One region of the Mediterraneibacter torques genome, then DNA from elsewhere that is predicted to be linked to it. Evidence: riboswitches for the same ligand, from Rfam matches in the RefSeq annotation. Region 1 holds a riboswitch; the other holds the start of a gene.
What was found. Region 1 has a riboswitch for thiamine pyrophosphate ahead of ACH9UM_RS01440 (energy-coupled thiamine transporter ThiT). Riboswitches for the same ligand answer to the same signal wherever they lie in the genome.

Region 1 (15,900 bases):
AGCCGGTACACTGATTTTTGTCTGTCCGATCTTAGTACATTTTGCAGAGTAAGATGATGATGGATAAAAGAAAAATATATAAGAAACTTATGGTGATAGGAAGAGCGACGGGATGTCATCAATTACCGGAACGAAGCTTTTCCTTTCGCGGAAAACAATTTCCGGTATGTGCGGATTATGGACAGGTGCATTTAGATGCCCGGGTGGTAGGACAGATCATAAACTATACGGCGGAAACTTGGCAGCCGGACAGACCGAAGAAAGAGCGGGAATGTAATATAGAACAGGGGAAGATCGCGGAGGAGATCACCGAACAATTTATTCGTCAGTATTATTCTCAGGAGTTGTCTTTGAAAACTTACGATGAGATCAGAAACGATGATTTTAAAAAACATGCCCCGTTTGATTTTCTGCTCTGGAAAACCGGAACGGTCAACATTGCTTTTATAGAAGAAGCAATCAGGCAGGATATTGCAAGAACACCTAATAAATTTGTGAAACTGAGCAATGTTACAAGGCGGTTATGCAGGACATTAGGCGTGAAGATCGTAGAAGTAAAATCTACGAATATAAGAAACGATTTGAAAGTAGAAAGTGATTTCACAGGGGATTATGATAATGTGAAGTCAGTGCAAAAACTGTTGGAGACGATCCGGCGTAAAGATGATGTATTCTGTTATCCGAAGTTGAAACGGCGGGAAAGTGATCCTGGATATTGTCTGGATGATTACTGCAGGGAAGTTCAGGAAAGGTTTTCGGAATTTGACGGATGTAAGGGCGAAAACCTGCGGTGCAGAGTGATCGCATGGGAGTGCGAAAATCAGTGCTGTGATATCTTTGTGAGAGTTTACCTGGATCGTCCGGCAAAAAAAGGATTTGTGATCGGATGGATGCAGAAAGAGGAATTGCTCGATGATACGGTTCAATTTAAGCGTATGAGACAGAAAAATAAATCAGAACTTGCCTTGTATTTTGCAAAGAACTTAGGAGAGACAAAAGGTATTGACTGTTTGGCGCAGGCGTTTGGAAAGCCGAAGCAAAGAGTGTATGCAAACCCATATACGCCGACAAATTTTTATCATAAAACAGATGACTGCAAGTTTATAAGAAGAGTGCTGAAAGAGGAGCTGCTCATTTTTGACAGTGAAGAAGCGGCGATTCAAAACGGAAGATTTATAAACCGATGCAGAGAATGTTTTTCAAAAGACGGATGAAGTATGGCAGAGCAGGAAATAGTTGAGGAAAGACATAGATGGAAAAGATGAGATTTGAATCTGTTGACGGTTTTCAGGAAAATATCCGCAGGCTTGCGGATATTTTCCCGTCATGCGTAAAAGAACAAAAAGATAACGATGGGAAGACAATCCGAAAAGTCGATATCAATACGTTGCAGCTTCTTTTGGGAATCAATCAAAAGGAAAGCGAAACATGCGAATTTTCATGGGTCGGAAAGCGGGAAGCCGTAAAAGAAGTTTATAAACCGATCAGAAAAACGCTGCGTCCCGTAGTGCAAGACTCTGTTGAGTGGGATTCGACAGGCAATCTCTATATAGAAGGCGATAATCTGGATGTGCTGAAACTTCTTCAGGAAAGTTATTTGGATTCGGTAAAAGTAATCTATATCGATCCGCCTTATAATACGGGAAATGATTTTATTTATGCGGATGATTTTCGGATCAGAGCGAGAGAATATGTGAATGCAGGCGGAGCTTCTCAAGATGATAAAAACCGGATGTATCAGAATTTGGATTACAGCGGAAGGTATCATTCGGATTGGTGCAGCATGATTTATGCACGGCTTCTTGCCGCCAGAAACCTTCTCTGTGATGACGGAGTAATTTTTATCAGTATAGACGATAACGAGCAGGCAAATTTAAAAAAAATATGTGACGAGGTTTTCGGCGAACGAAATTTTGTCAACTGCTTTATATGGAATTGCTCTACGGCAGGCGGTATCCGGCCGAAATTTGCGAGTAAGACACATGAATATATATTGTGTTATGCAAAAAATAAAACTTGTCTGGATATGTTTTTTGCGCCGTTGTCAGGGGAAGCGATCAAGATGTATCGGGAAAAAGACGAGCGGGGATTATACAGAGATAAAGATTTTGTGTTTAAAAATAAATCGACAAATGCAAACCAAAAATACGAGATCATCTGTCCGGACGGGGAGAGAGTGCGTCCGAAAGACGGATATATTTACCGGTTCGTGCGGGAAAGGTTTGAGCAGGCAAAGGAAGAAGGTCTTGTGACATTTAAAAGAACGAAGACAGGTCCGCTTGTCGATCAAAACGGAGATCAGGCACATTGGAACATCTATATTAAAAAATATTTGGGAGACGCGATGGGTGCTCCGTCCACTTTGATTCCGAAAGAGGCAGTCAGCATATACAATGCAGGTACGCAGTGCGTACAGGAACTGTTTGACGGAAAAAGAGTGTTTGAGAATGTAAAGCCGGTCAACGTCATACAATATTTTATCAATATGGCGGCAAAAGACGGCGATATCGTAATGGATTTCTTTTCAGGATCGGCGACAACGGCTCATGCGGTGATGCAGACTGAGGCGGATAAAAACATAGATCTGCACTATATTTTAGTTCAGATACCGCAGGAATGTGATAAAAAAAGTGAAGCGTATAAGGCAGGATATAAGACAATCTGTGAGATCGGAAAAGAACGGATCCGCCGGGCAGCAGAAAAAATAAAACGGGAAAACGGATGCGAAAACAGAGATTTTGGATTTCGTGTGCTGCGGCTTGATGAAAGTAATATGGAGGATGTTTATTACATGCCTGAAGAGTATACGCAGGAAATGCTTTACGGACTTGAGACAAATATTAAGCCTGATCGTACAGACTTAGATCTTTTGTTCGCCTGTCTGACGGAATGGGGACTTTTATTGTCAAAGCCGTACTCTTCGGAGAAAATCAGTGGTTATACAGTGCATTATTATGACGGAAAAGAGTTAGCCGCCTGCTTTAATGAAAATATATCCGAGACTGTGATCAGAAAGATTGCCGGACAGCATCCGCGCCGGGCAGTATTTTGTGACGCAAGTTTTTCGGACAGTGCTGCGAAGATCAATATGAGCGAGCTTTTTCGTACGATCTCACCGGAGACACAGATAAAAGTAATATGAAAGAGTCCTGGAGCAAAGTTATAGTCGGCAACTAAAGTCATAGTCTGCGGAAAAACTATAGTCTGTAGTCAAAGTTATAGTCAGCAGCCCAAGTTATCGTTTGCGACCCAAATGGGAGTGATATGTCCGCATATACAAAACAAAGCTGCAGTTAGATCAAAGAGAAAAAGTGTAAGTGTCCTCCGTGGAATGAGAGGGAGAAAAACGATATCCCAGTTCTTTGAATTCACGGATGTCCGAAACGCTTTCGATTTTCTGATCTGCCATCCAGCGTACCATTTCGCCTCGGGCAATCTTAGCCTGAGTGCCCTTGACTTTTATTTTTCCGTTTACCTCTTCGCCGAAAATACATGTAATGCAGCGGATATTTTTGTAGGGAAGGATTACTTTACTGTATTCTGCGGAAGCGAGATTGACAAGTTCGGTCATCCCTTCTGCGAGGAGACTTTGGTACAGCGTATCGCTCCAGTATTCATAAAGGTCGTTCTTTTTAGCAGCTTCTAACTTTGCCTGCATTTCCAAACGATAGGGAATAACTTTGTCTGTCGGTTTTAAGATTCCGTAAAATCCGGATAAAATGCGAAGGTGAACATTTACATAATGCCACTGGGCATCTGTAAAAACGGAAGGAGCAATGTGTTGATATTGAATTCCTTCATAGGCAAGAAGCGCCGGTGTTACCGCCTGATCGGGAGAAAAGGCATGAAGTCTTTGATAATTCTGTTCGGCAAGTTTATCACTGCATTTCCAAAGTGTTTTCAGTTCCTGTATATTTTTATTTTTTAAAATCCCGTGAAGCACATCTGCCCGGTCAGAAAAGACCGGGACAGTGGCGTTACAGGGGAATTCATCTGTGATATTCATCTTTTTTGCCGGTGAAATGACAATTTTCAGCATGGTAATTATTCCTCTGTTCTTTCTTTTTGTTTTTTCAGTGTGTTTTAGCAGTTTTCTCTGTCATTCGTAAGTTTTAGCTTATCGAAGAGGAAGAACATCAATCCCATGATCATTCCGACAACACATGCCAGTACCATACCTGTAAGCTGAATACTTCCAAACTGTACTTTGATACCGGATAGTCCGGTTACGAAAATAATAGAGGTCATTGCCATATTTCTTGATCTTGCGTAGTCAACTTGAGAATCGACAAGGATGCGGATACCTGACGTGCCGATCATTCCGTACAGAAGGAATGAAATTCCGCCGATAACAGGGCCGGGGATAGTGCTGATCAAAGTCGTCATTTTCCCAATGAAAGAACAGATGATCGACAGTACTGCGGCGCCTGCGATAACGTATACGCTGTAAACTTTTGTCATAGCCATAACTCCGATGTTTTCGCCGTATGTTGTTGTCGGTACGGAGCCGATAAATCCTGAGATCATCGTGGAAAAATTATCTGCAAAGAGGGAACGGTGCAGGCCCGGATCTTTCAGAAGGTCGCGTCCGACGATTTTGCTTGTTACGATCTGATGTCCGATATGTTCAGAGGCGATAACAAGGATAACAGGCAGAATGATCACGATTGCTTCCCATTTGAATTTTGGCGTGGAGAAGTTCGGAAGCGCAAAAAATGATGCTGAAGCAACTTTACTGAAATCAACGATTCCACATAAAAGAGCCGCGATATATCCGGCAATGATAGCGATCAGGATCGGAATCACGGCAAAAAATTTGCGGAACAATACAGATCCAAGGACAGCGGTTAAAAGTGTGACAAGAAATACGATCACATTTTTCGGATCGATGGAAGATGCCGTAAGACCTGCATTGGAAGCGGCTGTTCCGGCAAGTTCAAGTCCGATCAGTGCGACAACCGGTCCCATAGCGGCAGGGGGAAGTACAACGTCGATCCATTTGGAACCGAATTTGCGGATGATCAAAGCAAGGACACATCCTAAGAATCCGACTGCCACAAATCCGCCGAGTGCATAGCTGTAACCCCATTTTTCAATTACAATTCCCGCCGGTGCAAGAAATGCAAAACTGGAGCCGAGGTATGCAGGCGCTTTTCCTTTTGTAATCAGGATGAACAATAATGTTCCGATTCCGTTCATAAATAAAACAACGGCCGGATTCAGTCCGAATACGAACGGAACAAGTACGGACGCACCGAACATTGCAAACATATGTTGTATGCTTAGCGGTACGAGCAGCTTGAAAGGTACTTTTTCTTCTACTTGGATAATTTTTTTGTTTTCCAAAGTTTAAATCCTCCTCATTTTCATATTTCTCATATGTTTTTCTCATAATCTTTTACATTTTAGCATAGTAAAGGGAAGGCTGTCATTATAAATTTAGCCTCAAAGAGCTGCTTACAGTATAAATCGTCGGAAGTGCCAAAAGGCACATCATGAGATTGTAAGCAGTAGATGGGGTTTGGGCAACTTTGGACTTTTTCCTTTTTAATCATACAAAAGCATATAAGATTAATTTAGATGAAATTGCTTGATCAAATGAGAAATATTTTCTTCCGTATCTTCAAGATCATTTGCAATTTCGGAAACTGTTTTTCCTTTTTCAAGTTTTTTCTGAATGAGAGAGCAGATTTTTTGGAGAAATTCTTTTCGTTCCTCTTCTCGTCCCTGCATTCTTCCCTCTTCTCTTCCCAGTTTTCTTCCTTCTTCTCTTGCCTCTTCTCTTTGCACTTCAATATCTGTCTCATAGTCGTATTCGTCTAATAACATATTGACAACCTCGCTTCCTTTTCGCATTAAATAATCAGCAAGAATTCCTCTTTCGATGCACTCTTTTATCGCTTTTTTATAAGGCTCTTCCTCCCCGGAGATCTGATAGTTCTGCACGATTTCCATGAACTGGCTGTATTCTTTCAGTACCTGACACCTTTCTAAGATTTCATGATGTTCTTCCGGCCGGATATTGATAACTTTCACTTTCAACTCCAGACTCGGCTCACCGTCTTTTACGATATAGGCATCTGACAGGCGCAGTTCTTTTTCCTTTTCCCACTTTTCTTTTCCGTTATAGAATGTGTAAAATTCCGGTGTCGGAAGGGAAACGATTTTCTTTTTATACCGGCTTCTCGGCGGTACAAGCCTTTCATAAGCACGTCCGATGTACAGCAGACTCCGAAGGGGCATGTTTTCATTGACCGCAGACTGATGCTCGCCGAATACGATCACTTTTCCTCCTGCGTCAAAAGAAATATCGTTTTGAAAATTCATATAGATCGTATTGTCTACACGGAATTTCCGAATCTTCGTTCCTTCCGGCAACGGCTCATCATGGATTGCATTAAAAAGCGCGATCTCGTTCGCTTCTGCTGATTCGTCCTCATAGAACAGATCTACAAAGACACTGTTTTTAATTTCTCTGTTTTCTTTTCCTGTCATAGGCTCTCCTTTCATGTGCATGAATGAGTCCTATAGAACAAGAAAACTCTTTTCTGAAACGCCTTTTGCTCGTGATTTTTAAAAGGATTTTAGAAAAACGAGTTTCTTTTATTTAGAATCAGTATACGAAAAAAAGAGCTGTTCTACAAGACTATCCATGCAAAAACTGTTGTTGTATTGTATCGGGTAATTTTGAGGGAATTCCTCAGACCGGTGAAGCTGCCGGTATTTTTCACAGAAAGAATTTCTGTGAGTGGAATTATCATAGCATATCTGTAAATGAGAAACAATAATATATTATCTGTTTTGCTATTAGAAAAATTGATATAAAAATCTGTGGGAAGGAAGAATGGTGGGGAATCTGAAAATGTAAATATTGGCAAAATAGAGTAAAAATGCACAAAAAAATTAAGATATAAAAGAAATATTAGAAAAAAATACACAAAACATATTGACAGAAAAATACAGGGGGGGGGGTAAAATTATAAAGATATAACATCATTTATCATTCGAGTCGAAACAGAGATTTCGATAATTATAAGGGAACCGGGAGGTGAGGGAAGAAAAGCAATATATGAATATTTCTGCAGACCGTTGAATTATGGATTGCAAGTATAGAAAAAAGGAAGAGGTGGATAAGATTATGAAAATGAAACAGACATTCGCTTTATTATGCGCTGGAGCGATGGTTATTACAGGAAGCGCATTTCCGGTGAACGTACAGGCAAGCGCTGATTGGGTATGGAATGAAGAAGTCAGTGAATCGGGGTATAAGAAAGTGCCTTATACAGAGCTGACGACAACAGCGGATACGGAGGCGGATAATGAATCAAGTACAGGTGAAGGCGCGGCATCGCCCGGAACGGGACATGCAGTCAATGCGACAGACGGAGTGATTACGTCTTATTATCATTCGTGTTATAGCGGAGATAATCAGCCGAACAGGGAAGACGGCGCTCTGACAGGCAACAATACGATAACAGTAGAACTTCAGAACGCGCAGAGCATCCAGGGGATTACTTATCTTCCGAGGCAGGACGCGTTTGGAAACGGAACAGTGACAGAATTTAGTGTTTCGGTTCAGAAAGACGGAACTGAAAATTGGGAAAATGTAGGAAATAACTTACATATTAGTTATAACAACCCGGGAGCTAATTGGTCGGCAGAGAATAAATCCGAAAAGGAATTTGTATTTGATGCAGAAGTTGAGAATGTCAAAAAAGTAAAACTTACTGTCATTCATACGGATGGAAGCGCTCCCAATCAGCATATATCGGCGGCAGAAATCAGTATATTGACTCCGGTAAAAAAAGATGCGGAAACAGAAGCTTTAAAAATCAGAATACGAGAAAAACTTGCACAGATGGAATCACAGATGGAGTTGAACGTGCTTAGCGGAAACGCAGATTCGGGTAAAGTATATTCCAGAGCAAAATTTGATCCGATTAAGGCAGAGGCAGAAGCAAAGTTAGCGCAGGAAAGCACGACAAAAGAAGAACTTGAGGCTGTTTTCCAACAGTTGGAACAGTTCAAAATGGAATTTCAGGATGAATTGGGAACAGGAGTTTATGTGTCGGATTTAACGCACTTGTCCGGAAATACTGCATGGGGTGGAGTTAAGAAAGATCTGTGTCCGGATGGAAACAGGTTGATAGCAATCAAGAAAGATACGTCTACAATAAATACATATACAAAAGGCATAGGTGCACATGAGCCGTCTTCGATTGTATATGATGTGACAGGCTACAAGATGTTTTCTGCCGACATCGGTGTCGAGAATCATCAGATTGCGTCAGACGGCGGTGTTTTTGCAAATGTGAAAGCGAAATTTAAAGTTTCTACAAGTACAGACGGAAGTAATTATACACAGCAGTATTATGCAGAAGATCTTTCGGCAAACGGTGGATTGCGAAGTATTCGTGTGAAATTACCGGAAGGAACGACTCATATGAAGCTAGAGTGCCCTGCAAGCGCATGGAACAACGGAAATGGCGGGAAACTGCATACGTGTTGGGCAAATGCAAAATTATATGAAACTGTAGAAATCGCAGTTACGGGAATAACATTAGATCAGGATGCATTGGCTTTGAAAGTCGGAGGAACGGAAGAGCAGAAGACGGCGACGCTGCAGGCAGCGATCACCCCGGAAGACGCGACAGATCAAGAAGTTTTATGGGAATCTGATAATGAGGAAGTCGCTACTGTTGACGGCGGAGTTGTCACAGCTCATAAAGCGGGAAATGCAACAATTAAAGTAAGTTCTGTGAATTATCCTAATATAACGGCACAGTGTATTGTTACGGTTACCCGCGACGATACGGCGTTAGAAGAAGCGATTGCTGCGGCAGAAAGCAGGATGAAGGAAGAAAATTTTGCGGAGAAATATACGGAAGCAACGAGAAAAGCGCTTGAAGACGATCTTGCAGATGCAAAAGCAGCGAAAGACAATACAGCTCTTTCAGTAGAAGAGGTGAAATTGATTGTTGAATCTTTGAAGACGTCGATCGAAGGATTGCAGTTAAAGGCGGTTGTTACGATCAATAACAACGGAAACACAGAAACAAAATATTGTGAAGTCGGAGATCAGGTAAGAGTTGTAGCAGCACAGGCTCCTGAAGGAAAGAAGTTTTCACACTGGACTGTGAATGAAAAACCGATCTGTTACAATGAATCTTATACATTTACAGTATATAAAGACATAGCTGTGACATCTGTTTATGTTGAAGAAGCAGAAGAAATTCAAAAAGAAGTTTCGGTTTTGTGCGATGTGTCCTATGCAAATGGAAGAGTGAAGTTTTTGTCAAAATATTCTGTTCCGACAGATGCAGATTATAAAGTTATAAAAGCCGGTGTTGTGGCAACTGATAGTACAGGCTATGCAGCAATTCAGGAAGTACAACAAGAATTGACATTAGATACAACAGCAACTACCCGTTTGAAAAAATATGGTGTAAATACAGATTTATATTTGGCAAACTTCACACAGTATTTAAAAACGAGCAGAACAACAACTTGGTATGCAAGAGGATATGTAACATATCAGGACAATAGTGGTGAGCAACATACTGTATATAGCGACATGGCGCAATATACAATTCGATAAGAAGAGAAGGCAGGAGGAATAGAAGTGAGAAAAACATTTTTAGAGCCGGAATTAGAAGTTGTAAGATTTGGAACAGAGGATATTATTACAACATCTTTTGTTAATGATGGCGGTACTGAAGGAAATATTGGAGGCGGCGAGGATACTGATGAGTGGGGGCCAGAAACTCCATAACTAAAGTTATTTTCATTAGATGAAAAACATCCTTGGCAGATTATAAAGATCTGTCAAGGATGTTTTTATAAAATTATCTGTAGTGAAAGATAGATTTTATAGAGGAGACGTTATGCGCAATACATCTTTAGAAGAAGAACTTCGATCGGGGAAAACCTGTGTCTCTACAACCGTCGGAGACAGCATGGAACCGATGTTGCGTAATCGAAGGGATACAATTATTATAGAACCGGTTCATGGAAGATTAAAGCGATACGATCTTCCGCTTTATCGGCGACCGGACGGAAAATATGTGCTGCATCGTATCCTGCATGTGAAAAAGGAAGGATATATCATCTGTGGGGACAATCGCTGGTGGAAAGAGAATGTGCCGGAGGAGTGGATACTTGGTGTCGTGACCGAATTTTATCGTGGTGAGAAACATATTTCTGTGAGATATCCGACATACCGTCTATATGTTCATTTGTGGTGTGATTTGTTTTTGATCCGAGCGGCAATTCTTCGTATAAAAAATAAGCTGCAACGTATTAAAAAAGCCAGGACTGCTCAATGAAATAATTTATGTAAAGTATGTTTTTTACAAAGGGTGACATTCTTTGTGTACACATATACATTGGTTGTTGTATACTTGGAGTAAATAAAATAAATAGAAGAAAGCAGAGAAGTGAAAATGCAGACAAAGAAAAGAATTATTCTTGGGTCGGCTTCCCCGAGAAGGCGGGAGCTCCTTGAGCAGATCGGAATTTCATTTGAAGTAAGAGTCAGTGACAAAGAAGAAGTTTATCATAGTCTGATCCCCGAAGAGATTGTAAAAGAGCTTGCGCTTTCAAAGGCGGAAAATGTTGCGGATGATTTACGGGAAAAACAAGAGCAGGTGAAGCAGATAAGTTTTGATAAGAAAAATAATGTACTGTTGGATACGATTGTGATCGGAGCGGATACGATCGTTGTGTCAGACGGAAGTATTTTAGGGAAACCGAAAGATGAGGCAGATGCCGTCCGTATGATCCGAAGTCTGCAGGGAAGAAGTCACAAAGTGTATACAGGCGTGGCAATTTTGGATTATGACGATGAGGGAAAAAGAAAGTCGGTTGTTCATGCAGTTGAAACGGAAGTTTTTGTCAATCCTATGAGTGACGAAGAGATTCGGGAATATGCCGCAACAGGAGAACCTCTTGACAAAGCCGGAGCGTATGGTATACAGGGGCAGTTTGCAGCTTATATCGAACGGATCGACGGAGATTATTATAACGTGGTCGGACTCCCGGTATCTTATGTGTATCGACAGTTAAAAGAAATAGCGGAGAAGGACTGATGGGGGCACAGCGATGCCCATATAAAAGGCCGGACAGGATGATTGTTCAAATTTCTTGACATTTTTTGTCAAAGAGGTTATTATGGATACGGTCAAAGATGTAACAGTTTATCCCACGCCATTCGTAAAACCGCACTGCGTGCTTATTGTGGCTGACGCCACTGTTTTACTCATAAATAGGCGCTTAGCACATACAGATGTCCGCTTGCAAAAACATGCAGGCATGTTTTGTGCTTCACACACACTGTATGGCTAAACTGTTACTAAAAAATTACATATAGATTGATGACAAGGGGAGCTTGTGTTACAGGCTGAGAGGAAGTTGGGAACTTCGACCCATAACCTGATTTGGATAATGCCAACGTAGGGATTATGTTATGAGTGTTTATACCTTTTGTTTTCAATCTGAGAACAGGAGGTTTTTTTATGTTTGATTTACTTGTAAATGCAGAAGGCGGGCTGACAACTGCGGGATATGTTGTCACGATATCCGTCGGGATCGTACTTTTTCTGGCGGCAGTATTTTTCGCGGGAAAGAGATCTAAGCGTCAAAAAATGACGACAAAGCAGCTAGTATTTTGTGCGGCTGCAATGGCCCTGGCGTTTGTTACGTCTTATGTAAAGATTTTTCAGATGCCATGGGGAGGCAGTGTGACATTATGCAGCATGCTGTTTATTGTACTTGTGGCAAACTGGTACGGTGTCGGAACAGGAGTTTTGGTAGGTCTTGCTTATGGAATCCTGCAGTTTATACAGGAACCGTATGTACTTTCTTTTTTCCAAGTGTGCTGTGATTATATTCTGGCATTTGCAGCTCTTGGTGTGGCAGGATTTTTTGCAAAAAAGAAGCACGGACTGCTTAAAGGTTATATCGCGGCAGTTTTGGCAAGAGGTGCGTTTCACGCACTTGGGGGATATTTGTATTGGATGGATTACATGCCCGATAACTTCCCGAAATCATTGACAGCGATCTATCCGATTGCATATAATTATAGCTTTCTTTTGGCGGAAGCGGCGATTACGCTCGTGATCATTTGCATTCCTGCCGTGGCAAAGGGACTCGGTAAGGTAAAGCAGATTGCGGCGGAATAAAATAAAATTCACATGTGTAAAGATGACAGGCGGTTCGGAAATAAAGAAATTTCCGGATCGCCTGTTATCGTTTGTGGTATAATGATTGCACGTTGTGCAATCCAAGCCGATTGCCCGGCTTGCCGCCACAAAAAGTGGCGGATTATACCGGCGATCCACTGCTTGGAAAGGAAATGTATGAAAGGAAATTCCCGACGGCCTTTTATAAGAAAAATTTAAGAATTACATCGAGTTTTTTTTAACAGTGGAAGTGTACTGTTTATATCAGATAAAGGAAAACGAGAGGAGAGAATGATGGCAGAGGAAATGAATATGGGAGAGGTTGTCATGGTTGTTGATGACAACAAAGAAATTGTATATTCGATCAGTGAACTTTTAAAATACGAAGGATACCGGGTGATTCCGGCGTATGATGGAATGGAAGCGTTAAACTTGCTTGAGCAGAATCCGGTAGATTTAATTCTGCTTGATGTTATGATGCCACGGTTAAATGGCTTGTCTGCTCTTATGAAGCTTCGGGAGAAATACAGGATTCCGGTTATTATTCTTTCGGCAAAGACGGAGGAAAGTGATAAGGTATCGGGACTTGTGCTTGGTGCGGACGATTATGTGGAAAAGCCCTATAATCCGGCGGAGTTGATGGCTCGCGTGAAAGCGCATTTGAGGAGATACAGGGCGTGGGGAGGCGAGCTTCCGAAGGAAAATGATGATCAGATCATAAACGGAGGCCTTGTACTTGACAAAAAACAGCGGATCGTACTTGTGGAAGGGGAGGAAGTGAGGCTGACGGCTACGGAGTATAAAATTTTAGAACTTTTGATGGAACATCCGGGGCAGGTGTTTTCTTCGGAGCAGATTTATGAAAATGTCTGGCAGGAATCGGCAAACTATACAGTGGAAAACACGGTAATGGTTCATATCAGACACATTCGGGAGAAAATTGAGATTGATGCAAAGAAACCAAGATATGTAAAGGTGGTGTGGGGTATTGGATACAAAATGGAAAAATATTAAGTCAAAGGCGAAAAGTTTTTTAGAGAAATGCTGGCTTAGCAGTACAGGGATTGCAGTGAAACTATTTTGTTTTGTGCTGGCAGGGTTTGGAATCGCATTCTGGTATAGTGTTGTAGTGTACCGTACGTACCATCCGACCGGAGAATCATTGTTTTTCGGGATATTGGGAAATGCTTTATTTGGAGCAGGGCAGATGATACTGACCGCATTTCTCATTATGAGGAAATTCCGTGAATGGGATCCGGGAGAAAAGGATGCGTATGTGAAATGGCAGAACAGGTGGAAAATCAGGAATCGCAGACTGCAGTGGATAGGCGGAACAGCTCTTTTGATCGCTTTGTGGTATATGTCGTACTTAATGAACGGCGGAATGTATATAGGAACAGGATGGCAATACAATTATGCATCGGGTTATGTCATGATTTTATCGGCGCTCGTTCAGTTTGTGCTTGCCGGAGCGGTGATGAATCACTTTAAAAAGAAACAGTTAGACATGATCATGTGTAATTTTGAAAAGATAAATCAAAACAGGATCAAAGAAGCGCTAGAGATCGAGCGAAAGAGTCTTGAAAAAGTATCGCGCAGCGATCAGCTCAGAGTAGATCTTATTACAAATGTTTCCCATGATCTGAAAACGCCGCTTACGTCGATGGTCGGCTATATTGAACTGATCAAGAGGGAAGAATTAAGCGATATTGTCCGCGATTATGTGGATGTGATTTCAGAGCGGGCAGAGAAACTAAAAGAAATGATCAACAGTTTATTTAATCTTGCAAAAGCAAGCAGCGGAAATGTAGAGCTGCATCCGGAGCCGTTCGAGGTAAATCGGATGATCGAACAGATCTTTGCGGATATGGATGACAGGATAAAAGAAAGTCATTTGGAATTTGTTACCGATCTGACAAAAGAAGATACACAGCTTATATCGGACAATTCTTATTTTTACAGAATCTGCCAGAATCTGATTGAAAATGCGTTGAAATATTCTGCAAAGGGAACGCGTGTCTTTGTGAAAACGAAGCTTTTGCAGTCGGAAGGAAAAGAGGAAGTATGGCTGGAAGTAACAAACACATCGGGATATCCGATGGATTTTACAAAAGAAGATATTATCGAAAGGTTTGCAAGAGGAGATAAGGCAAGAACCGGAGACGGAAACGGACTTGGACTGGCGATCGTAAGTACTTATGCCAAAGCGCTCGGGGGAGAATTTGATATATTGATCGACTGCGATCAGTTTAAAGCCTGTTTGAAATTTCCGAAAAAGACAACATAATTTTGATTATTATGCAGAAGAATGCAGAAAAGCAAAAAATCACCCGTTTCTTATGTGAGTATATTACTTTATGATGATTCGGGTAATTTTTTGCTTTTTTACTCTCGCAGCGCAGATAGTCCAAGTCCGGGTCTATCTAAGATTTTATCGGCTGCTTACAATTTTGGAACATGCTTTTTAGAACTTCCGGCGATAGTTTTATGGGTTATGTATATATAGTAGATGATAAATGCAAGCGCTGTGATAACCCATGTTACCGGATAGCTTAAAATAATCGCCGATATCGTCGGTGAGATTTTCAGCATGGCGGCAAGCCATGCGATGCGAAGGACGCAGACGCCAAGCAGAGTAATGGCTACCGGAACGACGACGTTTCCGACTCCGCGCAGCGCTCCGGCGATAACTTCGATAAAGACATATACAATGTACCATGGCGTGATCAGAACGAGCATGTCGCATCCGATTTCAATTACATGACTGTCGTTTGTAAATAACCGGAATAAAAGGAATCGTGCGGCGATCAGAAAGACAACAAGTACGGCGGAAACAATAAAATCCATAAGAAGGCATACGCGGGTACTTTTGCGTACGCGATCCATTTTTCCGGCGCCGTAGTTTTGCCCTACGAATGTTGTGATCGCAATTCCGAACGCAGTGCTGACCATCCAAAAAATTGCGTCCAGTTTTCCGTAGGCTGACCATGCGGCGGTTGTGTCCGTGCCGAAAGTGTTGACAGCAGATTGAATGGCAATATTTGTAATAGAGAACAGGATCGCTTCAAATCCGGTCGGCAGTCCGAGTTTTAACTGCATTTTCAAAATCGAACCGTGGAAACGGATCTGTTTGACGGAAAGTTTTAATATGCCTTCAGAGCGCATCAGTTTTAAAGTGACAAGTACGGCGCTTACAGCCTGTGCGATGAGGGTGGCAACGGCAACTCCCATAACACCCATATGGAATACGATAACGAATAAAACGTCAAGCACGATGTTGATGATGCAGCAGACGATCAAATAATAGAGCGGACGTTTGGAATCTCCGGTGGCGCGCAGTATTGCCGATCCCATGTTGTAAATGAGGACGAAAATGATTCCGGCAAAGTAGATCCTTAAGTAAACGGCGGAATCTGCTACAATATCGGCAGGCGTATTCATCATCTCTAAAAGAAACGGAGTCAGAATTATTCCTGATACGGTAAGGATCAAACCTCCGAAAGCGGCGATCGCGTAAGCTGTGTGAAGACCTTTATTTGCAGAGCGGGAGTCTTTCGCACCGAAAAATTGTGCAATCGTTACGGATGCCCCGGAAGAAAGCCCGGTAAAAAATCCGACTACAAAAGCAACGATCTGAGCAGAAGAACCTCCTACTGCGGCGAGAGCTTCTTTTCCGACGAATTGACCGACGATAACACTGTCAATCGTGTTGTATAGCTGT
Region 2 (15,900 bases), 1.3 Mb from region 1:
TGCCGGAAGCAAAGCCGTCTTTGATGGACCGTCTGAAAGCAGACAAACCGGAGCATGAAGCAAGGCAGATGATCCCTCCTGTACCGGAAAGGGAACGCTGATGGCTGGGGTAAGATTTGAGGATGTAGAGCTTCTGGGTGCTCTTTCCCGTATCGTAGATCTTCATACCCAACATTATAAAGAGGACTTTGACCTGGATAAAGAACTGATCTCAAAACTGGCTGTGTCAGACCGTTCAGAGGATAAACAGCTTCTTTGGATGTCACGCCCCTGCGGAACCTATACCCTGCGTGAACGGGAAGTTTATCTGGAGGGCAGCCATGAAAACAAAGTGTGGCGGTTTTACCAGGAACAGACAAATGATCCCGTTTTGGCTTATGCCATCTCTTTGAAAGAAGTCAGGGACGGAAAAATATTTGGCAATCTCTATCCGCTAAATTATAGAGAACATGTGGAACGGATGAAAAAGCTGACCTGTCCAATCGGAAATGTAGCCGTTGCATTTGCGGATGGAAATGTTATCACGATTCCCTATCAGGAACGGAGACAGCTTATGAACCGGTTTATGCCAGAGCATGGAGCCCCTAAAACAATGACTTATCTGCCGGAAAATGAGCCGGAGCTGATGATGATTCTAAAACGGGAACGCTTCAAACGCAGCTATCATGCGACAGCCGGAAATCTGGAGGAATATCTTGATAAGCTGGAAAAGACCACCCTGCGGGAAAAACTCAAAAGAGCAAAGACGGTGGTTTCAACACAGGAGGTCTCATCTCATAAAAGAGGGTTGGAACGATGAAGGGCGGGCATAACAAAAAATCCGTCCGCGTCGAATTTGTCATGTCCGAACCGGAGGCCGAACTGGTAAAAGAACGCATGGCGGAACTTGGCATTACCAACCTGTCGGCATATCTGCGAAAGATGGCCGTAGACGGTTACATCATTCACCTTGATATGGGAGATATTCAGGAAATGATCCGGCTTCTCCGCATTTGTTCCAATAACTTAAACCAATATACCAGACGGGCCAATGAGACCGGCAATATTTATGCCGCAGATATAGATGACATCCGCACCCGTCTGGACAGCCTTTGGGATGGCATGGACAAACTGATCCGGGGATTTGCAAATCTTTCATAATATTAAACTAATTTTGAAATGGCATCTTGATATGGGTTCATTTATTCTTAACAGTTTTTTATCGACGATATTATTATGTGGATAACGATAAGTTCCTATGATAAAATAATTTGGCATGGAGGTAAATAAAAATGTGTAAAATTGTTATTATTGAAGATGATATAGATATTTGCAATATGATTAAAAAATTCTTGGAAAATAATAAATATAGTGTTCAATATGCTTTAAATGGTATAGAAGGAATAAATTTGTGCAAATCTTTTGTTCCGGACTTGATAATACTTGACATTATGTTGCCAGGGCTGAATGGGGATGATGTATTACAGAAATTGCGAAAATTTACAAACGCTCCTGTTATTGTTGTATCAGCAAAAACAATGGTTCAGACCAAAATAGAATTATTAAAAATAGGGGCAGATGACTACATGACAAAACCATTTGATTTGTATGAGCTTCTTGCACGTATTGAGGCAAATTTAAAACGGACTGTCGATAATCCTTATCAAAATAATAATACTTTGATATACAAAAATATAAAGATCAATAACTCTTTGGTTTATATAAACGGAGTATTAGTACCATTTACATCAACAGAATTGAGCATTTTAGAATTGCTATTGCAATACCCACAGAAAATATTTTCAAAACAAAATTTATATGAATCCATTTGGAATGAACCTTATGCGTATGATGACGATACAATCAATACTCATATTAGTCATATTCGTAAGAAAATTAAATCAATTACAAATGAAGATTATATACAAACTATTTGGGGGATTGGATATAAAATGAAATAATCTTTAGATTTTCTTTAGAGTTATCATATATAGTGGCATGGAAAGGAGTTGTTTAGGATGACAAAATTTATATGCGAAACAAAAAACCTGAGCAAAAAATATAAAGATTTCTATGCTTTAAAAAATGTAAACTTAACTATTCCAAAAGGCGAAATATATGGACTTGTGGGCGAAAATGGAGCAGGAAAAACAACGCTAATCAGATTATTGACAGGTCTTAATTTTAAAAGTGAAGGAGAAATTATTCTATTTGGGCATAATGATAATCTGCAATATGAACGATCAAAAATCGGGTGTACGATTGAAATGCCGGCACTATATAAAGATATGACTGCTTCACAAAATCTGGAAGTGCAAAGAATACAGAGAGGTATTCCGAATAAAAGCTGCATTGCTGATACTTTAGAATTGATTGGCTTATCGAACGCAGGTAAAAAAAGAGTAGCGAATTTTTCATTAGGGATGAAACAGCGGCTTGCACTGGGCGTTGCATTATTAGGTGAGCCAGAATTTTTAATATTGGATGAACCTGTCAATGGACTTGATCCTACGGGAATTATCGAATTACGGGAACTTCTTAAAAAATTAGTGAAAGAACGGGAAACCACCATTTTAATATCCAGCCATATATTAAGCGAATTGCACCAGCTCGCCACTTGTTATGGCTTTCTTCATAAGGGAGAACTTTTAAAACAAATTTCTGCTGAAAAATTGAATGAAGAATGTAAACGGCATATTTGTTTGAAAACAGATAATATACAGAAAACCACTCTCATATTAGAACAAAAAGCTAATATTAAAAACTATTCCGTTTATCCAGACAATTCTATTCGGATTTATGATTGTTTAGATAATGTAAGAATGATTTCCAAATTACTAACCGACAATGAAATCATCATTGATGAAATCTCTGTTCAGGGAGAAGATTTGGAAACATACTTTGAAAATCTAATAGGGGGTAGAAAAAATGTATAATCAAATACGGGCAGAATTTTATAAATTATTTCATACAAAGGCGTTATATCTAACATTTGCATTGATTTTAGCTGTTTTTGGTATCTTTTCCATAGGAGGTCAGCAACAATTTGTAGTATCTAGTTCCAGCGTAGATGAAACATGGAAGATAGGAGAAACCGTAGGATTTCTTGCTCGTGCATATAGTGATCAGGTACATCCAATGATTGAAGAAATTATAAGGACTGCCACGTCTTATACGGTATTTTTCTGGCTGATTGTTCTTATATTTTCTGTTGTTTTCTTTTCCAGAGAATATACAGATTCAACGATTAAAATTGCGATTGCAAGTGGACAAAGCCGACTAAAATTCTTTATTGCAAAGTATATCGTGATTACTGTTACCAGCATCATTTTATATTTTTCATTTATTATGGTTGCATTTATAATTGAATGTACAAAATACAATGTGCCGATACAATTACTTCCAATGTTGAAAATTGCAGGGCTAAATTGCATGGTTATGGGAGCCTTTATCGGTATTACACTCATGCTGTGTGTGATATTTAAGCATACAGCTATTGTGGTAGGAACTATGTCATTATTTACTTTTAGCGGACCTCTTATTTATATGATGACATGGGATAATATGTCTGCTCAATCGTGGCGAGTTCTAACGTACTTAAAAATCAATCCGATGTATTATTGGATGAATACGTGTTCTTATAATATGGTAAATCATTTGGAAATCAATATCTTACTTTATTTTGTAGGAACTGTAATTATTACATTCCTGGTGTCAGCATTGATATTGAGAAAACAAGAAATACACTAATTACAACAGAAAGGGGAAATGCGGATATGTTCTATTTTTTATTGATATGTTCTATATTCATATTAGCATGTTCCCTTTTTTCTATTACTAGAACAATTCGCAATATAAATAAGCAGATAAAGGAAAAACGAAAAATAAGAGTATCTTTATCAAATAGAGATATTGAAGAGTTAGCTTATGCGATCAATCAAAAAGATACCCTGCATAAGAAACTGCAAGTTCAAATTAAGCAAGAAGAAGATCAGTTAAAGCAATCTATATCTAATATAAGCCATGATCTAAGAACCCCATTAACATCTATACAGGGTTATCTAACACTTTTACAAGAATGTGAAGATAAACAGGAGCAAGACCAATATATTGAAATCATTAAAGCAAAAACAGATTATCTCACAGATCTGGTGCAAGAATTTTATGATTTATCTGTGGTGGAAAATGAGCAGTTTGATGTTGAATGTGAGAAGGTTGATATAAATAGAATTGTTACAGATTGCTTAATTGAAAAGTATTATGAATTTGGGGAAATCCAGCCGATTATTCAAACAGAAAAATCTCCGGTGTGGATATATGGCAATAACCTTATTTGTAAACGTATTATTGAAAATCTAATTACAAATGCAATCCGTTATTCTGATAACTATATTGAAGTGTCCATTAACCAGGAAGGCGTGTTCATGATTAAAAATTCAACGCAATCCCTTGATGAGATGGATATAAATTTATTATTCAGCAAGTTTTACACCGTTGATAAATCACGCACCAAAGGTGGTTCCGGTTTGGGATTGTATATTGTAAAAGAATTACTAAAGAAAATAGATGGAAAAATCGGAAATATAGAATATAATAAGCCAATTTTATCTATAACACTTTTTTTTCGATTGTTTAAATAGCCTTTAAGATGGCATGGATAAACTGATCCGGGGATTTGCAAACATTTCATAAACAGCCGGAAAGCCGTTGCTTTCTTTTTGCCGTCACGGTAAAATTTTTATAAGGGCAGATGCCCTTCTGAAAGGAGGCAAAGCGTATGCGTTTGATAGGTAAATTACTGGCACTTCCCTTTATGCTGGTTACGGGGATTCTTTATCTGGTATGTAAATTTTTAGTGGTTCTTTCCGGTGCGGTACTTGGGATTCTTTCTGGGATCATCTTTCTGGCGGCATTGGTGCTGTTCTTTGTCGCAGGATTTTTGCCGGGTCTTGCATGGCTTATGATCGCCTTTCTTATCAGTCCATACGGTCTGCCTCTGGCGGCTGCATGGCTGGTAGGGATCATTGGCGGGGCAAACAGTGCCTTAAAGGATTTTATATTTGGTTAAGCAGATTTGGCGGGGCGCATAGGCAGCCCCGCTCTTTTTCTGCAATTATAACTTCTCTGATTGGAATTAAGTTAAGGAGGTGACGAAAATAGCGACCACAAGACTGATGCCTCTGCATGTAGGAAAAGGTCGGAATATCTCTACTGCGATCTCAGATATTATTGATTATGTAGAAAATCCGCAGAAAACCGATTTTGGAAAATTCATTTATGGCTATGAGTGTGATACCCGGCTTGCTGATGCAGAGTTTCTTCTTTCCAAACGACAGTATGCAAATCTGACCGGCAGAAATCAGGGTGCAGATGATGTGATCGCCTACCATCTCCGTCAGGCATTTAAGCCCGGCGAAGTTACGCCAGAAGAAGCTAATCAGATCGGCAGGGAGCTGGCACTGAAGCTCACAAAAGGAAACCATGCCTTTGTTGTCTGCACCCATGTGGATAAGCACCATGTCCATAATCACATCATTATCAACTCTACTACACTGGACTGTCAGAAAAAATTTCGCAACTTCTGGGGTTCTACCTGGGCAATCCGGCGAATGAATGACAAGCTGTGTTTGGAGCATGGACTTTCGATTGTAGAAAATCCGAAACCCAGCCGGGAGCATTATGGCACATGGCTGGGAAATAAAAAGCAGCTTTCCTTTCAGGAGCAGATACGCATTGCTATTGATGCTGCATTAGAGGAAAAGCCAAAAGATTTTGAGGAACTTCTACAGAAGCTGGAAACTGCTGGGCTGGAAGTCAACCGTGAAAGAAAACATCTTCGGTTCCGAGTTCCGGGACAAGAAAATTATACCCGATGCGATACGCTCAAAGGCGATTATACAGAACAGGCCATCAAAGAACGGATTGCCGGTACACGGACAGTAAAACCCCGCCATGCCTTTTCTAAAAAAACGGTTTCCAAAGTTGGATTGCTGGTTGATATTGAAGCTGCAATCCGTTCCGGCAAGGGCCCTGGTTATGAGCGCTGGGCAAAAGTGTTCAACCTAAAGCAGCTTTCTCAGGCAGTGCTCTACTTAAAAGAACATGGCGATATGGGTTATGAGGATCTTCTGGAAAAAGCCAACGCCACTACCACTAATTTCAATACCTTATCCGTTCAGATCAAAGATCTGGAGTCAAAAATGAACGCCAATGCCGAGCTGCAAAAACAGATCGTAAACTATGCGAAAACGCGGGCTGTCTATGTAGAATATCGCAAAGCCGGGTACAGCAAAAAATTCCAAACAGAACATGAAGCTGAAATTCTGCTGCACCAGGCGGCAAAGAATCATTTTGACGAGCTGGGAATCAAAAAGCTCCCCTCTGTCAAATCTCTCCGGGAGGAATACACCGATCTTCTGGAACAAAAACGGAAAGCCTATTCTGCCTATAAGCAGGCCAAAAATGATATGAAAGAACTTCATAATGTTCGGGCCAATGTGGAATACCTATTAGAGATTTCTTCCCCACCACAACCGCAGCGCAGCACAGAAAAATCCCGTCAATAAGGTTTGCTAACTTGAATTCTATAGACCTTGACTTTCCGGGACTTCTTAACTATAATAATACTCAAGCAGGGGGACTACCTTGTAGTTGAGAAGGTTAAAACCTGACCCTTTGAACCTGTTGGCTAATACCAACGCAGGGAGCTGAAGAATACAGATTCGTATTTTTTGGACATTCTCTGTTTTGGGAATGTCCTTTTTTAATTGAATAAGATATGATATGTGTTTGCGAGGGAACTGAACAAGTTGAAAAAGGTAAGACCTGACCTCTGGACCTGTCGGCTAATACCGGCGTAGGGAAGCAATTTCTTACGCTCGTATTGCGTCTGAAAGAGCTTCTAATTGTTTTAGAGGCTCTATTTTTTTATCTTAGGAGGATCAAACATGGCATTTATGAAAGACATCTTAACCCACAACATCCCCATTTGGGAAGAATGTGCAGCTACCCCATTTGTGCAGGAAGTGCAAACTGGAAAGCTACCTCTTGAAAAATTCAAGAGATATATGATTCAGGATAGTATCTATCTGAAAAACTATGCCCGCATATACGGAAAGGCAATTTTTCATGCTGCTACATTAAGAGAAATTCAGCTTTACTACTCCATGCTGAACTTTGTAAATGATACGGAATCGGAAGTGCGGCTGGATTATCTAAAGCAATTTTGCATAACAGATGATGATGCTTTCTACACCAGAATGTATGAAAGCGGTGGCAAAGAAACTATTACAATATAAGCCCCAAAATGTTGTAATCGACCCGGTTATGTATGCCAAAAATGGCTGCCCATTGATGAATCCTACGGCGGTTTCCACCTTGATAGACACAGTAATTCCACTTGCCGATGTACTTACTCCGAATATTCCAGAGGCAGAGAAAATAGCGGATATGCAGATTTCCACAGTTTCAGATATGGAGGCTGCCGCAAGAAAAATATATGCCATGGGTTGTAAGGCGATTGTTGTCAAGGGTGGACATCATATAGGAAATGCTGTTGATGTCCTATTTGATGGAGAAAATTTCTACCATTTTGAAACATCCCGCATTGATACGAAAAATACTCATGGGACAGGCTGTACCTTTTCTTCTGCAATCGCTTCCCAGCTTGCAAAGGGAAAAAGTGTTCCGCTTGCAGTCGAATCTGCAAAGGCATATGTCACAATGGCAATCGAACACTCTCTTGCGATTGGGAAAGGCTGTGGCCCGACGCACCATTTCTACGAATTGTATCAGCATGGTTTATCTAAAGAATAGGCAGGTGCAAAATGAACTTTGATTATACACTTTATCTTGTTACTGATCGTCAACTAATGAGCTGCGATAGCCTGACAGAAGCGGTGGAACAGGCAATTTTAGGAGGCTGCACAATGATACAACTCCGAGAAAAAGAATTGTCCTCATTAGAATTTTACAATCAGGCTGTTGCCGTGAAACAGGTTACGGATAAATACCATATTCCCCTTATCATAAACGACCGGATAGATATTGCAATGGCTGTGCAGGCTACGGGGGTACATATTGGACAGCATGATTTACCTGCGGCTGCCGTCCGCAAAGTAATTGGGGAAAATATGCTGTTGGGAGTATCCGCATCTTCCATTGCAGAAGCAATACAGGCACAACAGGATGGTGCAGATTATTTGGGAGTTGGCGCAATGTTCCCTACTGGAACTAAAACCGACGCTGATTCTGTATCAATGGAAGAATTACAGAAAATCCGCGCAGCCGTTTCTTTGCCGATAGTTGTTATTGGCGGTATCAATAAGGGAAATGCAGGGCGTTTCAAGCCCATGGGAATTGACGGGCTGGCTGTTGTATCTGCCATCATAGCGCAGTCTGATATAAAAGCTGCTGCTGCGGAACTGAAAGATTTATTTTGCGGAAAGGAAAAGAAAAATGGATTTTAATGCGGCAATCTTTGATTTAGATGGAACAATTCTGGATTCAATGGATGTATGGGAGCATATAGATATTCAGTTTTTGAAAAAGAGAAATCTTCCCGTCCCGGAAAATTATGTAACTGAAATATGTGCAAGGAGTTTTGAGGAAGCCGCACAATATACCATTGATCTTTTTGGATTGCAGGAAACGGTAGAGGGAATTATTGAGGAATGGAATAATATGGCGGTCGAGGAATACAGCAACCATGTCGGTCTGCTGCCCTATGCCCTTGATTATCTTCTGTGCTTAAAAGAACATGGAATAAAACTTGCAGTTGCTACGGGGTTGCCGGAAAAGCTCTATATTCCATGCTTAAAGAACAATTCTATTTTAGAATTATTTGGCGCTCTATGTTCAACAGATGAGGTTCAGCGGGGAAAAGAATATTCGGATGTCTTTGAATTGGCCGCAAGAAAATTAGGGGTTGCACCTGAACACTGTATTGTGTTTGATGATGTGCTTCCAGCAATTAAAAGCGCAAAGGCAGCCCGTATGTTAGCAGGCGGGATTTATGATAAGTATTCCGCAGATCAGCGTACAGAAATAGAAAGGATTGCGGATATTTACTTACTTGATTTTCGGCAAGCACCGATCCCACACAAAGAGGTATGAAAATGGAAAAATGGGATTTATATAATGCAAAACGGGAAAAGTCTGGAATAACAGTGTGCCGTGGAGAAATCATACCCAAAGGGCTGTATCATTTATCTGTGAGTGTATGGATCGTCAACCAGCAGGGGCAGTATCTTTTATCACAGCGGCATCCGAAAAAGCAATACCCTCTTTATTGGGAATGTACGGGTGGTTCTGTACTTTCCGGGGAAACCAGTTTACAAGGAGCAATCCGAGAGGTAAAAGAAGAATTAGGAATACTGCTTACTCCCGGAAGTGAAAAATTGATTTATCAGAGCAGACGGGAAAATGTGCAGGATTTTTACGATGTTTGGCTATTTCATAAGAATATAAAGATTGAAGAAATGCGTTTACAGGAAACAGAAGTTGTGGATGTTCAATGGGTAAATCCAGATAAGTTATTTGAGATGTTTCGCCTGAAACATCTGCACCCTCTAATTACCTATGTAGATCAGCTAATAGGCTGAAAAAGCGCCGGGCGCAGAGGTATCAAAGCCTCTGCATCCGGCGCTTCTTTTTTGTCCTTTTTCCCGCATTTAGAACCCCGTTTTGCGGGGAACAGGATAACTTTATCCACCTGCCTGCCGGCCATGCGGAAAAACCCTTGATTTCCGTGGACTTTTAACGCCCTAAATGCGTAGACAGGAGGTATCTTTTCCGCTGGCGCTCAGCCTTTTAATTCCGTGTTGCACATGAGGCGGAAATCTTACTGCACCAGACAGCGAAGAATCATTTTGACGAACTGGGAATCAAAAAGCTCCCCTCTGTCAAATCTCTCCGAGAGGAATACACCGATCTTCTGGAACAAAAACGGAAAGCCTATTCTGCCTATAAGCAGGCCAAAAATGATATGAAAGAACTTCATAATGTTCGGGCCAATGTGGAATATCTATTAGAGATTTCTTCCCCACCACAACCGCAGCGCAGCACAGAAAAATCCCGTCAATAAGATTTGTCTGCTTTTGGTTTTCAGCGTTCCAACGGAACGCGCAGCCATTGCCACCGGCAATGATCTCAGGGGTTTGGGGATATGTCACCAACAAGCATTAGCAGGAATTCCGGAAACGGGATTTCTGCTAAATACGCAATCTTACGTAAGATTGCATTGCTTGCCAGTAGTTTTAAGAGTCTTTGGCAGAGAATCTGTTTACAGTTGCCGCATTGATAAACCTTTGATAACTGCCTATAATAGAGTTATTATTTTGAACTGCTATAACAGAGAAATGCAAAAAAATAAAATTTTTTGTCCGCTGTAACATTTCGCGGACATTTGGGGTTTACAATGGCCTTATCAAATATGGAGGTGATACAACTATGACATGGCCTTTTGAGAATGACACCAGCGCCATTGTAAAAAAATTAGCAGACCGAAGCATGAAAGCGGATAAAAGACGCAATGCGTTTATTATCATAACGATTGCTTTTGCAGTTAGTTTGATGATGGTATTAGCACTATATAATCTCGGAACAGACCGTGAAAATAGGCTTTATCTGCAAGGACGCTATCAGGGCAGCTTTATTAACAGTACCAGTACCGTCTTTGAAAAACTGGAACATAACAACCAGATTGAAGCAGTCGGCAAAGAGGCTGCAATGGGAACGAGCCGTATCAATGACTATACTTTGGATGTGTATTACAGAGATCAAAATGCACTTGAACTAAAAGGCGTTACTGACTTGCTGGGAAAAATGCCGGAGGCAGAAAATGAAATCATTGTGGAACAGTCCTATTTGGAGCATTTAGGGTTGCCGGTTCAACTGGATCAAACCGTTACACTGGATATGCCTTTTGGAAAAAATCAGACATATCATGTTTGCGGCATTATTCAAAGCAGTAATGCGTCCCGTATTTATCAAGTCATTGTATCGGATGGCTTATATAGCCGGTATGAAAAAGCAAACTGTTACGATCTTTTGGTTCGCGTGAAAAATACCGAAAATATGGACAGCGAAACTTTGAAACTGCTGATAAACGAAATTGCGGAACAAAGCGGTGTACCTGAACAGTATGTTATGTATAGCTCTACCTACTTTGGATTGGCAGAAGAAAAATCCACGCTGGAGCTATTGGTGATTATCGGAGCAAGCAGTTTAATTGTACTGGCCTGTTCTTTGGTTATTTACAGCCTGTTCTACATTTCTGTTATCGGGAAAACACATGAATATGGCAGACTGCGTGTGCTGGGGGCTACATCGGTTCAGATCAAGCGTATCGTGCGAAAAGAAAGTTTTTTGTTATCCTGTGCTGCAATTCCTATCGGTGTTGTATTGGGAAGTGTTTTGGGCTATTGTTTCGTCCCGGACGGCTGGCATTGGATGACTACACTGGAATGTGCCGTTGTGATTGCCCTTGTTACAGAAATTGCCTTGAAAATTGCTGTCCATACCCCTGTAAAGAAAGCCTCTATGGTATCGCCTATTGAGGCGCTGCGAATCAATACGACTGATACACCGGCGACAGAAAAAACGCGGATCGAACATCGAAAAATTACGCCATCTTCGCTTGCCCGAATGAGCTTTGCCCGGAACAAGAAAAAAGCTATACTAACCGTATTGTCTTTGGGATTTGCCGGAGTTTTACTGATGTGTGCCGCCACCTACCTTAATTCAACTGATGTAGAAAGCATGGCAAAACAGCAATTTGCAAATGGCGACATTGTACTTTCCCTTGATCCCGCCAACACAAATGCGGAAGATCGCCCCGCCGGGATCAATGCACTTCAAACGAAAAATCCATTGGATGAAGTTTTGGAAGAAACGATTTCAGATATGGATGGCGTAAAGAATATTGAATTTATACAGGGCTGTGTTTCAAATATGGAATTTCCCACTCCTTTCAAGGATGGTAACAGCCATTTCTTTACCCAAATTGGAATCCCCGAAAATCAGTACGAGGCCTTTTCACAAGGACTAATTGAGGGAACCGCAGACCGCCAGAAACTTATCAACGGAAAAGGAGTTATCGTAGATAATTCCGCCAAGCTGTTAAGCGACTATTATAATTACACTCCTCAAATTGGCGATATAGTCAAAGTGGAAACAGCGGATGGACAATGGGAAGAATTTACTGTAATGGGGATTGGGAAAGCTCCTAATCTCGGTGGGGATTCAGCTTCTTTCTATTTTCCGCAGGAACTCTTACCTATGATGAAAGAAAATGTTTCCAACTTCAACATAACCTGCATTGTAGATGTGGAAAGAGATCAGCTTACAGAAGTTGAGAATAAGATTTTCCAGTTGGCGGAAAATCGTGGAGGTATAGAAGTTTTCAGTATCAGCGATATTATTACTTATCTGCAAGAGGAAATGGATAACATAAAAATGCCGTTATACGGATTGGTATTTTTCATTGCTGTTTTTGGGCTAATCAGCCTTATCAACACGCTAATGACAAACATTATATCAAGACAGCAGGAATTTGGTATTTTACAGTCTGTGGGATTGAGCAGTAAGCAATTCTCCAAAATGCTGCAAACAGAATGTTTCTATTATGTTTCTGGTACGGCTATTTTAACCTTAACGATTGGAACTTTAACAGGATTTGTACTTTGCAAAGTTTTCAATCAGGTTGGGACATTCGGGACATTGACTTATCATTTTCCAGTTTTAGAAATAAGCATATATTTTGTAGCGCTTTTCTTCATACTGGCCGCTTACTCCGTTTTCTCTGTACGATATAGCAAAAGACATCCTGTGATCGAGCGCATTAAAACAATGGAGTAAATTTTCCTTTATCAGAAAATTGTGTTTTCTGCAACAAAGGACATTTGCCTGTTATACTATCTGCAAAAAGCAAAGGAAGTGAGGATATGAAGCAGATTTTAATTGTCGAGGACGACAGTTTTTTGAATAAGATGGTGGCCTATAACCTGACCGCAGACGGCTATGGCGTGACTTCTGCCCTAAATGCCAAAACCGCAGCCGACGCCATCCGCCAGCGGGAATTTAATTTAGTGCTGCTGGACATCAACCTGCCGGACGGGAACGGTTTTGAACTGTGCAAGCTGATAAAGCCCCAGCACCCGGATACCATCGTGATTTTCCTGACCGCCAACGATCAGGAGAGCGACCAGATACGGGGCTATGAGGTGGGCGCGGTGGACTACATCACAAAGCCCTTTGTGATCGGGGCCTTGCAGCGAAAAATCAAAGCCATGTTCGCCATGCTGGAACACCACAAACCGGCCAAGGACATTTACGACGACGGGCGGCTGTTTCTGGACTTCTCGGAGCAGACGGCTTCCTTAAACGGCAAGCCCCTGACCCTATCCCCGATGGAGTACAAAATGCTGAACCTGTTCCGTAAAAATCCCCGGCAAGTGCTGACCCGTGGGCAGCTTTTGGAAAAGCTGTGGGATATAGACGAGAAGTTTGTGGACGAACACACCCTGACAACCTCCATCAGCCGGATTCGGAGTAAGATCGAATCCGACGGCGGCGCGCCCTACATCAAAACTGTTTACGGCATGGGCTATCAATGGACGGGAGGCGAGGCAAAATGAAGTTGCAAAACCTCTCGGTAAAGCGGCTGTTTGGCCGGGTAGCAATGGGGCTTGTCCTTTCCATGTCCGGGATCACCATAGCCCTGTTTCTTGTGACAAAACAGACGGCGGTGCTGCTGACGGGCGGGGCGCTGCTGCTGTGCGCCCTTGTGGGGATTTTTGTACTGACGCAGGCGTTTGGAAAGCGGCTGTCGCAGTTTACCGCTGACCTATGCCAGACTTTAGACCACATGATCGCCGGAAATGAAGCGCCCCAGCGGCCAGAGGACAGCGAAACCCAGCTTGCCAGAATTGGACACCGGCTGGCAAGGCTCTATCAGATCATGCAGGAGAACCGCCGCCGGGTGGACGAGGAACGGCAGGAGTTACAGACCCTTGTATCGGATATTTCCCATCAAGTGAAAACGCCGGTAAGCAATCTGAAAATGGCGACGGACACGCTGCTGGAAAAGCCTATGACCAAGGCGGAGCGCACCGACTTTATCCGGGGAATCCGCAGCCAGACGGATAAGCTGGACTTTCTCTTTCAGGCCCTTGTGAAAACTTCCCGGCTGGAAACGGGCGTGATCCAGTTGGATAAGAAACCGGGCCGCCTCTTTGATACCGTGGCACAGGCCATGAGTGGAATTGTGTATGCAGCAGAGAAAAAGGAAATCGTCGTGTCCGTGGACTGCCCGGAGGATTTGACCGTTTTCCATGACAGCAAGTGGACATCCGAAGCCCTTTTTAACCTGCTGGACAATGCGGTGAAGTACACCCCGGCAGGCGGGAAAATCGCTGTGTCGGTGGTGCTGTGGGAAATGTATGTGGAAATCAAAGTAGCCGACACCGGCAAGGGCATTTCCGAAAGCAATCAGGCCGCCATCTTCCGGCGCTTCTATCGTGAGGAAGAAGTACACGAACAGCAGGGCGTGGGCATTGGCCTGTATCTGGCCCGCGAGATCGTAACACGGCAGGGCGGCTATATCAAAGTGGTTTCGGAGCCGGGCAAGGGTTCGGAATTTTCCATTATGTTGCCGACTAAATAAAGCACACTTATAACAGGAGAAAACACCATGAAAAAAATCAATTTTTGCAAAGCAACAACAATCATCTTAATAATCAATGTTATTTTATCTATTGTTTTATTTTTCGTTGTTCCTGATAATATAGCAATTCAATGGGTAGGTACAACCCCCAGCAATGCAGTAGATTCTTACTATATATTTTTGGTGCCGATATTGTCAGTACTCTTTGCTTTTGCTGGAAAACCTATTTTTACAATGTTCCTGTTTAGATTGTGGAATAGAACTAACGAGCATTTAGTGACATACTTAAATTTGTGTCTGCAAGTTGTATTTCTTACTTGTGAAATCTATATCGGATTATATAACCTATGTAATTTTAATTTTGCCATTAGTATAATTCTCATTGTGGAACTTATGATAGATGTGGTGATTGGATTGAAATTATTTCACAATCAATCTATCTAAAAGATCGTGTAGTATGTTTCGGCGGACGGCCATTTCCGGCTGCCCGCCGTAAATTTTTTTGAAATGTCCGAGCGTTGTAACATTTCACCCCGATTTTCAATGAAATTTTTTGGCCGCTGTAACATTTCACGGACATTTGGGTTTTACAATACCCTTATCAAATATGGAGGTGATACAACTATGACATGGCCTTTTGAGAATGACACCAGCGCCATTGTAAAGAAATTAGCAAAACGCAATGTATCTTCAAATCGTATTTTTTGCTTTTTTAATGTTTTGACCATTGCGCTGGCAATTAGTTTGATTGTGGGAATCTCCTTATTCCAACAAGGCAGCAAAATTAGTGAACAAAAGATTTTGAATCAAATGCAGCAAGCTACCATCGGGGGGCTTACAGCAGAACAGATAGAAGTTCTGAAAAAAGAACCTGATCTTGAAGATATTGTACCCTATAAGCATAGTGATAGTTTTCTGATGGATGGGATCAAATTTGAAGCGGTTTATATGCCGACTGGTTTTGGAATTATAAAATCCTATGAATTAGTCAGTGGAACCTGTCCAGAACAGTACAATGAAATTGTAATTGATAAAAATGTTCAATTAGAGCTGGGGTATCAGCTAAATATAGGAGATACCATCACTTTACCAACGGCGGGGAGTAAAACAGAGGATTTCATCATTACTGGTTTTACTGATAATGTGGAAACAGGAACATTTTACTTTTATGTCTCCCCAGCGTATGCAGAACAGGGTGTGTTATTATCGGATATTCCATATAGTGCCTTGATTCGTGTAAATGGTGCCACGGAAAT

Region 2: it holds a riboswitch for thiamine pyrophosphate, as region 1 does, so the genes downstream of both, ACH9UM_RS09485 (hypothetical protein) here and ACH9UM_RS01440 (energy-coupled thiamine transporter ThiT) in region 1, are expected to answer to the same signal.

Annotation. Positions count from the first base shown of each region.
Region 1 covers NZ_CP172594.1:305,197-321,096, forward strand. Annotated here, with positions in the region: gene ACH9UM_RS01390 (zinc-ribbon domain-containing protein) at 1-52, shown strand, start outside; gene ACH9UM_RS01395 (DUF2085 domain-containing protein) at 54-1,214, shown strand; gene ACH9UM_RS01400 (site-specific DNA-methyltransferase) at 1,253-3,142, shown strand; gene yaaA (peroxide stress protein YaaA) at 3,299-4,039, opposite strand; gene uraA (uracil permease) at 4,084-5,346, opposite strand; gene ACH9UM_RS01415 (hypothetical protein) at 5,572-6,516, opposite strand; gene ACH9UM_RS01420 (NPCBM/NEW2 domain-containing protein) at 7,139-9,598, shown strand; gene ACH9UM_RS01425 (hypothetical protein) at 9,623-9,772, shown strand; gene ACH9UM_RS01430 (S24/S26 family peptidase) at 9,885-10,325, shown strand; gene ACH9UM_RS01435 (nucleoside triphosphate pyrophosphatase) at 10,443-11,087, shown strand; TPP riboswitch at 11,369-11,477, shown strand; gene ACH9UM_RS01440 (energy-coupled thiamine transporter ThiT) at 11,514-12,179, shown strand; gene ACH9UM_RS01445 (response regulator transcription factor) at 12,474-13,193, shown strand; gene ACH9UM_RS01450 (sensor histidine kinase KdpD) at 13,168-14,466, shown strand; gene ACH9UM_RS01455 (MATE family efflux transporter) at 14,622-15,900, opposite strand, start outside.
Region 2 covers NZ_CP172594.1:2,000,884-2,016,783, reverse strand. Annotated here, with positions in the region: gene ACH9UM_RS09530 (DUF4316 domain-containing protein) at 1-101, shown strand, start outside; gene ACH9UM_RS09525 (hypothetical protein) at 101-799, shown strand; gene ACH9UM_RS09520 (plasmid mobilization protein) at 796-1,140, shown strand; gene ACH9UM_RS09515 (response regulator transcription factor) at 1,272-1,940, shown strand; gene ACH9UM_RS09510 (ABC transporter ATP-binding protein) at 1,998-2,915, shown strand; gene ACH9UM_RS09505 (ABC transporter permease) at 2,908-3,729, shown strand; gene ACH9UM_RS09500 (cell wall metabolism sensor histidine kinase WalK) at 3,756-4,619, shown strand; gene ACH9UM_RS09495 (CD1845 family protein) at 4,757-5,047, shown strand; gene ACH9UM_RS09490 (relaxase/mobilization nuclease domain-containing protein) at 5,136-6,545, shown strand; TPP riboswitch at 6,603-6,702, shown strand; TPP riboswitch at 6,763-6,860, shown strand; gene ACH9UM_RS09485 (hypothetical protein) at 6,927-7,277, shown strand; gene thiD (bifunctional hydroxymethylpyrimidine kinase/phosphomethylpyrimidine kinase) at 7,252-7,794, shown strand; gene thiE (thiamine phosphate synthase) at 7,806-8,447, shown strand; gene ACH9UM_RS09470 (HAD family phosphatase) at 8,437-9,093, shown strand; gene ACH9UM_RS09465 (NUDIX domain-containing protein) at 9,096-9,581, shown strand; gene ACH9UM_RS09460 (ABC transporter permease) at 10,429-12,837, shown strand; gene ACH9UM_RS09455 (response regulator transcription factor) at 12,924-13,616, shown strand; gene ACH9UM_RS09450 (sensor histidine kinase KdpD) at 13,613-14,644, shown strand; gene ACH9UM_RS09445 (hypothetical protein) at 14,672-15,088, shown strand; gene ACH9UM_RS09440 (ABC transporter permease) at 15,269-15,900, shown strand, end outside.